One region of the Klebsiella electrica genome, then DNA from elsewhere that is predicted to be linked to it. Evidence: predicted binding sites of a transcription regulator. Region 1 holds the regulator's gene; each other region holds the start of a gene.
What was found. The regulator LexA, encoded in region 1, represses DNA repair genes until DNA is damaged. The targets are predictions, from matches to a motif close to TNCTGTATGTACATACAGNA.
Positions count from the first base shown of each region.

Region 2: a site for LexA is predicted at 3,732-3,751, ahead of umuD (translesion error-prone DNA polymerase V autoproteolytic subunit). Genes of this name have one in related genera too.
Region 3: a site for LexA is predicted at 1,612-1,631, ahead of dinB (DNA polymerase IV). Genes of this name have one in related genera too.

Region 1 is NZ_CP041247.1:4,946,638-4,951,551, forward strand. Features, by position in the region: gene zur (zinc uptake transcriptional repressor Zur) at 1-157, shown strand, start outside; gene Electrica_RS23670 (CsbD family protein) at 248-457, opposite strand; gene dinF (MATE family efflux transporter DinF) at 584-1,900, opposite strand; gene lexA (transcriptional repressor LexA) at 1,969-2,577, opposite strand; gene Electrica_RS23685 (diacylglycerol kinase) at 2,797-3,165, opposite strand; gene plsB (glycerol-3-phosphate 1-O-acyltransferase PlsB) at 3,294-4,914, shown strand, end outside.
Region 2 is NZ_CP041250.1:78,101-83,014, forward strand. Features, by position in the region: gene Electrica_RS28055 (plasmid partitioning/stability family protein) at 1-659, opposite strand, end outside; gene parM (plasmid segregation protein ParM domain-containing protein) at 662-1,633, opposite strand; gene ltrA (group II intron reverse transcriptase/maturase) at 1,882-3,369, opposite strand; gene umuD (translesion error-prone DNA polymerase V autoproteolytic subunit) at 3,775-4,206, shown strand; gene Electrica_RS28080 (Y-family DNA polymerase) at 4,206-4,914, shown strand, end outside.
Region 3 is NZ_CP041247.1:4,249,383-4,254,296, reverse strand. Features, by position in the region: gene nqrF (NADH:ubiquinone reductase (Na(+)-transporting) subunit F) at 1-761, shown strand, start outside; gene nqrM ((Na+)-NQR maturation NqrM) at 764-979, shown strand; gene dinB (DNA polymerase IV) at 1,649-2,704, shown strand; gene Electrica_RS20345 (GNAT family N-acetyltransferase) at 2,710-3,162, shown strand; gene pepD (cytosol nonspecific dipeptidase) at 3,203-4,660, opposite strand.

The DNA of each region.
Region 1 (4,914 bases):
TATGCATACGCTGGCGGCGAGAATGGGTTTTGCGCTACGCCATAATGTGATTGAGGCGCACGGCCTGTGTGCGGATTGTGTCGAGGTCGAAGCCTGTAGCACTCCGGGACACTGCCATCACGACCATACGATTCAGATTAAAAAGAAAGCCCGCTGAGGCTATTGCCGCAGCGGAAATCCGGGTTGCCGGTACCTCCATGTACCATCGGGCAGGCAATAACCAAGGGTTAATCGTTAACACTCGCCGCTACCCGCGGCGATCGTTTTTTCGCTCCCAGTCAGCCACTTCTTTCTCCGCCTGCTCTTTGGCGTACCCATAGCGTTCCTGGATTTTACCGACCAGCTGGTCACGCTTGCCCTCAATGACGGTCATATCGTCATCAGTCAGCTTGCCCCATTTTTCTTTTGCTTTACCTTTCAACTGTTTCCAGTTACCGCCGATTTCGTCTTTGTTCATAATTCAATCCTCATCGTTCGGTGAGTTAACAGCCCGCTGTGTGCCGGACATAGTATTAACTATAGATAAGAATTCTGAGTTGAATTTATTATTCGGAATCTTTAACCAATTACACATCAAAAATCGCTACGAAAACCAGGTGCCGCGCTGCCAGTGTCGCCGCCAGATGACCGCCAGCGACAGACCGCGCAACGCGAGAAACACCGCCAGTGCCAGCCATAGCGCATGGTTGCCGAGGACCGGCAGCGTCAACAGCGTCAGGGCGAACCCCGCCGCCGCCACCGCCATGCTGTTGCGCATCTCAGCCCCGCGCGTCGCACCGATGAACATGCCATCCAGCAAATAACACCACACGCCAATCACCGGCAGCACGATCTGCCAGATCAGGTAGCGATCGGCAAGCAGTTGAAGCGAGGGCAGCGAGGTCAACAGGGCGATAATCTGCTGTCCCGCCACGGCATAGGTCGCCGCAAAAGCCAGCGCCACCATTCCCGACTGACGGCAGGCCGCCCGCCAGACATCAAGCAACTGGCTACCGTCACGCGCGCCGTACGCCTGTCCGGAGTGCGCTTCCACGGCATAAGCGAAACCATCCAGGGCATAGGCGGTGAAGGTCAGCATAGTCATCAGGAGCGCGTTGACGGCGACTACCTCACCGCCAAGGCGGGCGCCGAAGACGGTCACCGCGCCAAAGCAGAGCTGGAGCAGCAGAGAGCGCAGCATGATGTCGCGATTGAGCGCCAGCAAGCGGCGCAGGTCGCCGCGCCACGCGTGCCGGAGCAGGGCAAATGACACGCCGCGCAGCGCCAGCACGCGCCTTGCCATCAGCAGCCCGATGATCAAGGTGACATATTCGGCGCTCACCGTCGCCAGCGCAGCGCCCTGCACGTTCATCTGCAGGCCCATCACCAGCCACAGGTCGAGTACGATATTCAGCAGATTGCCGACGATCAGCAAAATCACCGGCGCCCGGGCATACTGCACGCCCAACAGCCAACCGAGCAGCACCAGGTTTGCCAGCGATGCCGGCGCGCTCAGCCAGCGGATGTCGAGAAAGCGCCGCGCCTGCTCCAGCACCGCGTCATTGCCGCCAACAATATGCAACGCCAGATCGATAAGCGGGGTACGGAAAAGTACAATCAGCAGGCCGGCGCCTGTTGCCAGCCCCAGCGGCTGCACCAGCGCCCGCGCCAGGCGCAGAGGATCTTTTGCGCCAAAGGCCTGCGCCGTCAGCCCGGTGGTGCTCATCCGCAGGAAAAGCAGCAGCATGAAGAGAAAGCTGGTGGCCGTCGCGCCGACCGCGACACCGCCGAGGTAAACCGGGCTGTCGAGATGGCCAATCACGGCAGTATCCACCAGTCCCAGCAGCGGAACGGTGATATTGGAGAAAATCATGGGTAGCGCCAGGCGCCACAGGGCCTTATCAGCGGCGTTAAAGAACATGAGAAAGCGCCTGAGCGGAAGGAGACTGCGCAGCATCATGCATCAGACGATGCTGCGTGGGGAAAGCGTTACAGCCACTCACCGTTGCGAATCACGCCAACGGCCAGCCCTTCGATAGTGAAGTTTTGCTCGCGTAGATTCACCACGATAGGGGAAAATTCGCTGTTTTCTGGCAGGAGTTCGACGATGTTACCCTGTTTTTTAAGACGCTTAACGGTCACCTCTTCGTCAATGCGCGCCACAACAACCTGACCGTTGCGTACATCCTGAGTTTTATGGACCGCCAGCAGATCGCCATCGAGAATCCCGATATCTTTCATTGACATGCCGCTAACCCGCAGCAAAAAGTCAGCGTTCGGTTTGAACATCGCCGGATCGACCTGGAAGTGGCCTTCGATATGCTGCTGGGCCAGCAGCGGCTCACCGGCCGCCACGCGGCCAATCAACGGCAGGCCAGGTTCTTCTTCCGTCAGCAGGCGAATCCCCCGGGAGGCGCCGGAGATAATCTCGATCGCGCCCTTACGCGCCAGCGCTTTCAGGTGTTCTTCCGCCGCGTTTGGAGAACGGAACCCCAAGCGCTGAGCAATTTCCGCACGCGTCGGCGGCATGCCCGTCTGGCTGATGTGATCCCGAATGAGATCAAACACCTCTTGCTGCCTGGTCGTTAACGCTTTCATCCCGCCCCCTGGGTGTATATACAGTTATGCTGTGAGTATATACAGCTAACGGTGATTTTGGAATCAAATTTCACACAAAAATCAGGAGATTCTTTCCATTTTGTGTCCCCGATAGCTCACTGCGCCACGGGGGCTTGCCGCCGTCCGGGCAAAAGCCTATCGGGGTCGCCCGCTCGCCGGGAAGACATAGCGAAGCGGGACATCTCGCAAAATGGCCGCTTAGTGGTAGCGGGCCCATAGTAAGAGGCACCAGGTGGTAAGCGCGATCACGATGGCCAGCAGCACCGCCGCGGAGCCCATATCTTTCGCCCGACCGGACAGCTCATGATGTTCCGGGCCAATACGGTCCACCACCGCCTCAATCGCGCTATTAAGAATTTCGACTATCATCACTATCAGGACCGAGCCTATCAGCAGCACACGCGTGACGGCGTCCACGTCCAGCCAGAAGGCGATCGCCACGGCAACAATGGCGGCGACGCCTTCTTGCCGAAATGCGGCCTCATTTATCCATGCCGCACGGAACCCTTTCCAGGAATAACCTGCCGCTTTAATGATTCGGGTTAACCCAGTGGTATTATTGGCCATTAAAAGAACCTTTTATGTAAATGACGTCAATGAGTGTACGCGTTTGCCGCGTGGCAACGGAAATTTTGCGCACTTTCTGTTATTCTTGCCGCGCATTTGCATGATTAACCAGAGGCTTCACATCGTTTATGTCCGGCTGGCAACGAATTTACTATAAATTACTGAATTTACCATTACGGGTGCTGGTAAAAAGCAAGTCTATTCCCGCAGAACCTGCTCAGGAATTAGGGCTGGATACCTCGCGTCCTATCATGTACGTCCTGCCTTATAATTCAAAGGCGGACCTGCTGACCCTGCGCGCCCAGTGCCTGGAGCACGATTTACCCGATCCGCTTGAACCGCTGGAAATCGACGGCGCGCTGCTGCCGCGCTACGTATTTATCCACGGCGGTCCGCGCGTCTTTACCTACTACGCGCCGAAAGAAGAGTCGATAAAGCTGTTCCACGACTACCTGGATCTGCACCGCAACCACCCCGACCTGGATGTGCAAATGGTGCCGGTGTCGGTGATGTTTGGTCGTGCGCCGGGGCGTGAAAAAGGCGAAGTTAACCCGCCGCTGCGCATGCTGAATGGCATCCAGAAGTTCTTCGCTGTGCTGTGGCTGGGACGTGACAGCTTTGTCCGTTTCTCGCCGCCGGTTTCTCTGCGCCGAATGGCCACCGAACACGGCACCGACAAAATTATCGCCCAGAAGCTGGCCCGCGTCGCACGTATGCACTTCGCCCGCCAGCGTCTGGCCGCCGTCGGCCCGCGCCTGCCGGCGCGTCAGGATCTGTTCAATAAGCTGCTGGCGTCGAAAGCTATCGCCCGCGCGGTGGAAGATGAAGCGCGCAGTAAGAAAATCTCCCATGAGAAGGCGCAGCAAAACGCCATCGCGCTGATGGAAGAGATCGCCGCCAACTTCTCTTATGAGATGATTCGCCTGACCGACCGCGTTCTCGGTTTTACCTGGAACCGTCTGTATCAGGGGATCAACGTCCACAACGCCGAGCGCGTACGTCAGTTGGCCCATGAAGGGCACGAGATTGTCTACGTACCGTGCCATCGTAGCCATATGGACTACCTGCTGCTCTCCTACGTGCTGTATCACCAGGGGCTGGTGCCGCCGCATATTGCCGCCGGTATTAACCTCAACTTCTGGCCAGCAGGTCCCATTTTCCGCCGCGGCGGCGCATTCTTTATTCGCCGTACCTTTAAGGGCAATAAGCTCTACTCAACGGTGTTCCGCGAATATCTCGGCGAATTGTTCAGCCGGGGCTACTCCGTGGAGTACTTCGTTGAAGGGGGCCGTTCCCGTACCGGCCGTCTGCTGGATCCGAAGACCGGCACGCTGTCGATGACCATCCAGGCCATGCTGCGCGGCGGGACCCGTCCGATTACGCTGGTGCCTATCTACATCGGTTACGAGCACGTGATGGAAGTGGGCACCTATGCCAAAGAGCTGCGCGGCGCGACGAAAGAAAAAGAGAGTCTGCCGCAGATGCTGCGCGGCCTGAGCAAGCTGCGTAACCTCGGTCAGGGCTATGTTAACTTTGGCGAACCGCTGCCGCTGATGACTTACCTGAACCAGCATGTTCCGGAGTGGCGCGAGTCTATCGATCCGATCGAAGCCGTTCGCCCGTCCTGGCTGACGCCGACGGTCAACAACATTGCTTCCGATCTGATGGTGCGCATCAACAACGCCGGCGCGGCCAACGCCATGAACCTGTGCTGCACCGCGCTGCTGGCCTCCCGTCAGCGCTCGTTGA
Region 2 (4,914 bases), on a different replicon from region 1:
GCACGCCGCATATTTTTCTTTATTTCCCGGGTATCCGACCCGGACACCGGCGCGGCAGATGCTGCCGGCGTATCCGGTACTGCAGCTGCAGCCCTGTTCACGTCAGCGGTGCCGGCCATCTGCTGAACCAGTGCCTGCAGCTCACTGACCGAGGTGGGCGGTACCGGCATACTGGCCAGCAGGCGCGGCAGTTCAGGCGCCGTCGTGTGGAGGGCAAGACCGGTGATAATCAGGTTTCTCAGCAGATCCCCACGCAGACGGGATGACGCTTCCGTCAGCACACTTTCCACCCGTTCCCCACTCCGGCCATTCTGAAGCGTCAGGGTGTAACGCCGGCGCTGGTATTCCGTCTCCGGTGACACGGGCAGAGCAGCCCCACCATTTTCGGGCTCATCCGGAAGGCCGGTGAGTGAGGACCAGGTTCCGGAGACCAGGGCCATCACGGCGCAAAGGCGGACAGCGCTTAGCTGCCCGGCAAAGAACACCGGGATCAGCGCCGGTAAACGGGCATCCACCTGGTATACCACCGCCCCGGCGGTGGCGGCGGTACGGATGAACTCACCGCGCAGGGGCTGTGAGATGGTGCTGATGGTTGCCATCGCCGCGATGTCGGTGCGATCGTCGCTGTGCAGATAGAAAGAATACTGGCCGTCCGGCACGTTTAGTCCTCTTTATTGTAAAGGGCAATCTCCCTGGCCAGCGCCATCTGCGGATCGCCTATAACCTCGATACGGTCAGGAGCCAGAGGCCAGGCCTGACGGATAGCTTCTTCTATGAGGGAAGCCCCTCCCCCGACCAGGAATACCCGGTTAACGTTCCTGAAGGCCGTCAGCTCACTGGTGACACGCGCCCCCAGGGAAGTGATCGCCTCTGTTATTTTGTTCCGAACCTCGTCGATTTTACCGGCATCGTTGATCACACGCTGCAGATACTGACGATCATTGCGGTTGCGGATGACAGTGTCAGCGATGAGGGCGCTGGTTTCGCTGTCTGCCGCACGCAGCGCGCCTGCAGCTGCGCGGGTGACCTGTGACACGCCGACAGACGGATTACCGTGCACCGCACTGATATCATCAAACTGGCCGACAATCACACCGGCATCGAGCGTGGTACCACCGAGATCGATAATCAGGGTGGTCTCAGCGGGGCCGGGTTTCAGCTCCGCGAGACGGGAGAACGCTGCCGGTAGTGATTCCGGCATCACCTTCACGTCCGTTACGGTAAATGCCCTGCCCTTATTCAGAACCAGCTCACGCATCAGGTTTTCCCGTTTGCGTCGTATGTTCTCCTCGTTCCGCTGGCAGTCCCCGTCGTAATACTCACTCAGGGGCAGCGTCACGGTCAGGCTCACCGGCTGCGGCTCCAGTCCGCTGTTCAGCAGCGCATGATGCACGGCCAGCAGGTTGAGATCACCGTACTGATATTCCACGTTTGTTGTCGGGATGGCATCCCGACTGACGCTGTCCCAGGTGTATTTCAGCGTCCCCACCTGATAGTTGAACGTTGCCGCACTGAATTCCGCCACTTTCCAGCCATGCCGGAAGGAGTTCGCAGAAACCCGGGTCTGAAGCTCATCGCCTTCAAACCATGCCAGCTTAACATTAGTTGAACCATCATCGCAGTAAATATTCATCAATATGCTCCGTTAGTTACACTCAATTTGATACCAATTATAAGAGCAAAATGAAAAAAACAAAGTAACATTTCTCAATATGAGCAATATAAAAATATCAAAATGATTAATATAAGCATTTTGAACACCTTTATTTACTCAAAATGTTCTTAAGGCAGGCGATCTGGATTATCGTCACGCTGTTAAATATGTCGCGGTAGGGATACCCGTTACCGGATACCCCCCGCACAGATCCCGGCGTGCGCGATTTACGCACCGGGCTCCTGCCTCGGGTGTCTGGCGGTGAACCGCTCCACAGGCCATGGATGAAGAACCCGAACCCCTGGTAGCCATGCGGCTGCCAGTTTGTTTGCTTTCGTCCAGGTCGTATCATCCTTCTGGCTCCTGCGCCTGAGCGCCCGGCGCCAGAGGTTTGTTACGTGTGTCCTGAACTTCTGCATGGTGGGGAAGTTGCCCGGTACCGAGTGATAGTTCAGGTATCCCTGAACCACTCTCCTGAGCCATTTTCCCTGTTCGGGGATTGAGTAATGCCAGCGCCTTCGCAGACCGTCTTTGATGGCTTTCAGAGTTGCCGTCATCCGATCCCGGCGGGTCTTTCGTATCAGCATGAACCTGCCGTTGCGATCTTTCCCGCTGATGTGCGTGAACCCGAGGAAGTTGAACGTTTCTGGTTTGCCTTTTCCCCTGATGGCACGGTTTTCGGCAGCGAAGCGGCCGAACTCCATCAGACGGGTTTTCTCCGGGTGAACCGTGAGTCCGAACTCCCTCAGTCTGCGCTGCATGGCTATACGGAAGCGCCGGGCATCGTATCGTTTGTCGAACCCGATGACGATGTCATCGGCGTATCTGACCATTACCACATTGCCTGTGGCATAGCGACGTCGCCACTGATGCGCCCACAGATCGAAGACGTAGTGGAGGTATATGTTTGCCAGCAGCGGTGAGATGACCGCACCCTGTGGGGTGCCTTCCTCCGTTGCTCGCCATTGACCCTCCTCCAACGTCCCGGCTGTGAGCCACTTACGTATGAGCCTGATTACGCTCCGGTCGCCGATCCGATGCTCTGTGAACCTGATCAGCCATTCGTGGCTCACCCTGTCGAAGAACTGACTGATGTCGGCATCCAGTACCCAGTTTACGTTAGTGCGTACCAGCCCTGTGGCCAGTGCGTCCAGTGCATCGTGCTGGCTTCGCCCGGGTCTGAACCCGTATGAGAACCCCATAAAGTCGTTTTCATAGACTGCGTTCAGGATTTTCACCAGCGCATACTGGACGATCTTGTCCTCCAGCGAGGCGATGCCGAGCGGGCGTTGTTTTCCATCCGCTTTTGGGATGTAGTGACGCCTGCCGGGCTGCGCCCTGTAGCTGCCCTGATGTAGCCTCCGGTGCAGATCTGTTATGTTGTTCTTCATGTTTCCGGCGTAGTCCATCCACCTGATGCCATCCACTCCGGCGGCCGCTTTCCTGCTCAGGGAGAGGAATGCGGCTTCCAGTGCTTCGACTGTCAGCAGGTGGAACAATGCTGTAAACCGTTCTTTCTTCCGCTGCTTCGCAGCTTCCCGCACGCGTGACAGCCTCTGTGACATGCTTTCCCGGCTCTGTGTCCGGCGCATGTGTGGCTGTTCCGCGTTCCCCTTGGCCCCGCTCCTTCGCTCCACTGACTCCGCTCCTTGCGGGTTGTTCGCCTGCTTCGCCGCTACTATGAGCGAGTCCGACTTCTCCTCTCCGTACATCACCGGCTATGACTCCTCGTCTTCCCGGTGCGGGCCGTCTCCGACACTGGCAGATGGTCAGAGGGGAGATCTCCCGGTTCCCGCGTAGAGATCGTATTGACATGCCAGGGTCTCAGACCCCGCCGGGTCCATGTGGCACTCGCAGTATCGCACCCTATGATGTTGCCTTCCGTTAACAGTACAACGTCGGCACCCGGTAATTTAATATACATTTCGTGGCTCAATGGCTGGCCTGTCAACACCCCTGTCAACGCTTCGCCCCATACCTCGCGGTATGCAACGCATGACTCGGGGACCTTGTGGATTGCTGGTCCTTCAATGGTCGGGGACTTTCACCCCTTGATCTCTACCGGTCTCCCGGCGCACACTGTATGCATAACCAGTAAAATTAGAGTGTCAGGAGGAAAGATGAAGCTACAACTTTTCAGCACCGGGAAAGAACTCCCGCCACAGGCCCATCCATTGTTTGCCGATCTGGCCAGCTGCGGTTTTCCCAGCCCAGCTGCTGACTATGTCGAGTCCGATCTGGATCTCCATGATTACTGCATACGGCATCCGAGCGCGACGTACTACCTGCGTGCCAGCGGAGACAGCATGGCCGACGGCAGTCTGTACAATGGCGATCTGCTGGTTGTGGACAGTGCTGAAAAGCCGCGGCACGGCGATATCGTTGTCGCCAGCGTACAGGGGGAGTTTACGGTGAAACGGCTTCTGCTGACGCCGCGACTGACGCTGCAGCCCATGAATGCCTCCTGGTCGCCGATTTATCCTGATCCCGACGAGCTGGATATCTTTGGCGTTGTCACGCATATCATCCACCGCCCGAGGGAGATGTACTGATGTTTGCCCTGGCCGATGTGAACAGCTTCTATGCCAGCTGTGAACGTGTTTTCCGCCCGGATTTGAAAGGAAAGCCGATAGTCGTCCTGAGCAACAACGACGGGAACGTAATCGCTCGCAGTGCCGAGGCGAAGCCCTGGATCAAAATGGGAACTCCGTGGTTTCAGATAAAAAACGAAAGGTACCCGGAAAAAATATATGCGTTTTCAAGTAATTATGAACTTTACGCCTCGATGTCGGCGCGCGTGATGAACTGCCTGGAGGAACTGGCCCCCAGGGTGGAACAGTATTCCATTGATGAGATGTTCCTCGACCTGACCGGCGTGGAGCACTGTATGGGGCTTGAGGACTTCGGCCGGCAGCTGCGTCAGCACGTGTATGACTGTACCCGCCTGACCATTGGCGTGGGCGCCGGACCAACGAAAACCCTCGCAAAATCAGCCCAGTGGGCCTCAAAAGAGTGGAAACAGTTTCGTGGCGTACTCGCGCTGACCAGGGGAAATCCGCAAAGGACGCGGAAACTGCTTTCACTGCAGCCGGTTGAAGAAATCTGGGGGGTGGGTAACCGTATTGCACGCAAGCTAAATGTGCTGGGCATAAAAACCGCGCTCGATCTGGCTCTGACGAACCCGGCCTTCATCCGCAAAAATTTTTCTGTGGTCCTTGAGCGAACGGTACGGGAACTGAACGGGGAAAGCTGCCTTTCGC
Region 3 (4,914 bases), 700 kb from region 1:
ACGGCGAAGTGGTGCCGTTCCGCGCCGGGGGATATATCCAGATCGAGTGTCCGTCGCACAAGGTGGCGTATGCTGACTTCGACGTGCCGGACGAGTATCGCGCGGACTGGGATAAATTTAACCTTTTCCGCTATGTTTCCGAGGTTAAAGAGCCGACGCTGCGCGCCTATTCGATGGCGAACTATCCGGATGAGAAGGGCATCATTATGCTCAATGTGCGTATCGCGACGCCGCCGCCGAAAGTGCCGGATGCGCCGCCGGGGATCATGTCTTCGTATATCTGGTCGCTGAAAGCTGGCGATAAGGTGACGATTTCCGGGCCGTTTGGCGAGTTCTTCGCGAAAGAGACTGACGCCGAGATGGTCTTTATCGGCGGCGGTGCCGGGATGGCGCCTATGCGTTCGCATATTTTCGATCAGCTGAAACGGCTGCACAGCAAGCGCAAAATCAGCTTCTGGTACGGTGCGCGTTCGCTGCGTGAAATGTTCTATGGCGATGAGTTTGAGCAGCTGGCAGGTGAAAATCCGAACTTTACCTTCCACGTGGCGCTTTCCGACCCGCTGCCGGAAGATAACTGGAACGGCCACACCGGCTTTATTCACCATGTGCTGTATGAAAACTACCTGCGCGATCACCCGGCGCCGGAGGAGTGCGAGTTTTATATGTGTGGGCCACCGGTGATGAATGCCGCAGTGATCAAGATGCTAAAAGATCTTGGCGTTGAGGATGACAACATCATGCTGGATGACTTTGGAGGTTGATGATGCTGACGGTGTTTGTGGCAACCTTTGTCATTTTCGCGCTGGTTATTCTGGGGATGTCTTTGGGATATCTGATAAAGCGTAAAAGTCTCCAGGGCAGCTGCGGCGGCATTTCATCGCTGGGGCTTGAGAAAGTCTGCGACTGCCCGGAGCCTTGCGACGCACGTAAAAAGCGCATGGCTCGCGAAGCGCAGCGCCAGCAAAATCGGATCCTCTGAATTTGTCGTTTCTACAGGCCGTGCCGCCGGGCAAAACGCCAGGTGACGCTGTGCTAACCCGGCCTGTTATCCTGTGGTTTTGTAGGCCCGGCAAACGCCGTGCCGCCGGGCAAAACGCCGGGTGACGCTGCGCTAACCCGGCCTGTTATCCTGTGGTTTTGTAGGCCCGGCAAACGCCGTGCCGCCGGGCAAAACGCCGGGTGACGCTGCGCTAACCCGGCCTGTTATCCTGTGGTTTTGTAGGCCCGGCAAACGCCGTGTCGCCGGGCAAAACGTCCGGAGGCGCTGCGCTAATACGGCCTGTTATCCTGTGGTTTTGTAGGCCCGGCAAACGCCGTGCCGCCGGGCAAAACGTCCGGAGGCGCTGCGCTAACCCGGCCTGTTATTCTGTGGTTTTGTAGGCCCGGCAAACGTAGTGCCGCCGGGCAAAACGTCCGGAGGCGCTGCGCTAATCCGGCCTGTTATCCTGTGGTTTTGTAGGCCCGGCAAACGTAGTGCCGCCGGGCAAAACGCCGGGTGACGCTGCACTAACCTGGCCTGTTATCCTGTGGTTTTGTCGGCCCGGCAAACGTAGTGCCGCCGGGCAGCCTTTCTCGCAGCCCCATTCCCGCACTTCTCATTGCTTGTTATTTTACTGTATACTTAACCAGTAATTATTGAGGGCTGAGTATGCGCAAAATTATCCATGTCGATATGGACTGCTTTTTTGCCGCCGTGGAAATGCGGGATAATCCGGCCCTGCGTGATATCCCCATTGCCATCGGCGGTAGCCGGGTACAGCGGGGCGTGATCAGCACGGCCAACTATCCGGCGCGTAAATTTGGCGTGCGTAGCGCGATGCCAACCGCGATGGCCCTCAAGCTTTGCCCGCATTTAACCCTGCTGCCCGGCCGCTTTGAAGCCTACAAACAGGCCTCGTCCCATATCCGGGAAATCTTCTCTCGCTACACATCATTGATTGAACCGCTGTCTCTGGATGAGGCATATCTCGACGTCAGCGATAGCGTACATTGCCAGGGCTCTGCCACACTGATTGCGGAAGAGATTCGCCAGAGCATTTATCACGAGCTTCAGCTGACCGCCTCCGCCGGTATCGCGCCGGTAAAATTTCTGGCGAAAATCGCCTCCGATATGAATAAACCCAATGGTCAGTTTGTGATTGCGCCGCATCAGGTCGCGGAGTTTGTCCGAACGCTGCCGCTGGCGAAGATCCCCGGCGTGGGGAAAGTCTCGGCCGCAAAGCTGGAAAGCATGGGGCTGCGCACCTGCGAAGATGTGCAGAAAAGCGACCTCGCCATGTTGCTTCGCCGCTTTGGTAAATTTGGTCGTATCCTGTGGGAGCGTAGCCAGGGAATTGATGAGCGGGAGATCAACAACACCCGACAGCGTAAATCGGTTGGCGTTGAACGTACGCTGGTGGAGGATATCCATGAGTGGTCTGCCTGTGAGAGCATCATCGAGAACCTTTATCAGGAGCTGGAGCGGCGGTTGCTGAAGGTCAAACCGGACCTGCTGATTGCCCGTCAGGGGATAAAGCTGAAATTCAATGATTTTCAACTGACCACTCAGGAGCACGTCTGGCCGCGCCTGAATAAAGAGGATTTGCTCTCCACCGCCTACAAAGCCTGGCACGAACGGCGGGGCGGCCGTGGAGTACGGCTGGTGGGGCTACACGTGACGCTGCTCGATCCCCAACTGGAGCGGCAACTGGTACTGGGATTATAACGATGCTGAAGATCAGACCCTATCGCGACGACGACTTTACGGCGCTGTGTGCCCTTTTTCTGCGCGCAGTACAAGAGACCGCCTGCCATGATTATTCCCCCCGCCAGATAGCCGCCTGGGCGCAGGTAGACGAGGCCCGCTGGCGACTCAAAATAAGGGATTCTGTGGTGTGGGTCGCAGTGATTGACCAGCATCCGGTGGGATTTATCACCGCCGTGGACCGCTATATCGATCTCCTGTTTGTGGCGCCGGAGTATGGCCGTCGGGGGATTGCCAGCGCGCTACTCAAGGAACTGTTTACCCGGATACCGCACGGTTCCCTGACGGTAGCCGCGAGCATTACGGCAAAACCGTGTTTTGAACGGCATGGTTTCAGGGTCGTGGAAGAACAGCAGGTGGTGGTACGCGGCGAGACGTTGATTAATTACCGGATGGAGAAGGTGAGACAGCCCGGATAAGGCGCCATGCGCCGCTATCCGGACCGTTTATTGCCGTAACTTACTTCGCCGGAATCGCTTTCAGCAGTTCCGTCAGCAGCGTCCAGTACTGGCCGACGCTTTCGATATGCACCTGCTCATCCGGGGAGTGCGGGCCGGTAATGGTTGGGCCGATAGAGACCATATCCATATTCGGGTACGGCTTCTTGAACAGACCGCATTCCAGACCGGCGTGAATAATCTGGATGTTTGGCGTCTTGTTGAACAGACGCTGATAGGTTTCACGCACCAGATGCATCACCGGCGAGTTCGCGTCCGGCTGCCAGCCTGGGTATGCCCCTTTGGCTTCGGTTTTCGCGCCCGCCAGTTTACCCAGTGAATCCAGCATGCTGACCACATAGTCTTTGCCGCTGTCGATCAGCGAACGAATCAGGCAGTGGATCTCAACATTGTCGTCAGTCATGGTGACCACGCCGACGTTCAGCGAGGTCTCTACAACGCCTTTTGCCACGTCAGAGTTACGAATCACGCCGTTTGGCGTGGCGTTGAGCAGACGCACAAAGCCGTCACGGGATTGCGCGGTCAGGGCCGCTTTGTCGTTGGCGACAGAGTCCAGCAGCAGCACCAGGTTTTTCTCTTTCGCCGCCAGTTCGTTTTTCAGGATGTCCTGATAGGCGACGACCAGCGTTTTCAGGGCATCGACTTTGTCGGCCGCGACGGCGACGGTGGCGAAAGCTTCACGCGGAATGGCGTTACGCAGGGTGCCGCCGTTGAAATCCACCAGACGCAGGTCCAGCTCTTGCGCATGGCCTGCGAGGAAGCGGGCCAGCAGCTTGTTGGCATTCCCCAGGCCGACGTGAATTTCGCCGCCGGAGTGACCGCCTTTCAGCCCTTTTAAGGTCAGTTTAAAGCTCTGGAAACCCGCCGGAACCGCTTCACGGGTCAAGGCCAGGTTTGAGGTAAAGTCGATACCGCCGGCGCAACCCATATAGATTTCGCCCTCTTCTTCAGAATCGGTATTGATCAGGATATCGGCCTGCAGCCAGTTAGCCTGAAGACCAAATGCGCCGTCCATACCGGCTTCTTCGGTCATGGTCAGCAGGACTTCCAGCGGACCATGTACGACGCTGTCATCAGCCAGCACGGCCAGCGCAGAAGCCATACCGATGCCGTTATCCGCGCCCAGCGTGGTGCCGCGCGCTTTGACCCACTCGCCATCGATATACGGCTGAATAGGATCTTTGGTGAAGTCGTGAACGGTGTCGTTGTTTTTCTGCGGGACCATATCAAGGTGCGCCTGTAGAACAACCGGTTTACGGTTTTCCATACCGGCCGTTGCGGCCTTACGAATCAGAATGTTGCCAACCTGATCGCGTTCAGCGTGTAAGCCTTTTTCTTTTGCCCAGCCCATGATGTGTTCAGCGAGTTGTTCTTCGTGATAGGACGGATGGGGAATGGAGCAGATTTTGGCAAAAATATCCCAGAGCGGCTGCGGGGATAATTGAGACAATTCAGACACGATGAGTCTCCTTACGATCGCCTGCAAAAGTCTTTTACAGGTCGAGGGTTAGCAATAAAAAATACAACAGGCGCAGGCTTGCGCGGTGGGGTTGAGAATACCACTTTCCACGCCGACTGGTAGTGGAAACAACGCAAAAAGCGCCGGGGAGGCCGCTTAACACTGGTTTTTAGTGCGTCAGATCTCTATAATCTCGCGCAACCATTTTCCCCCTCGAATATCATTTAAGCCGTATAACACAGGCTGGGACACTT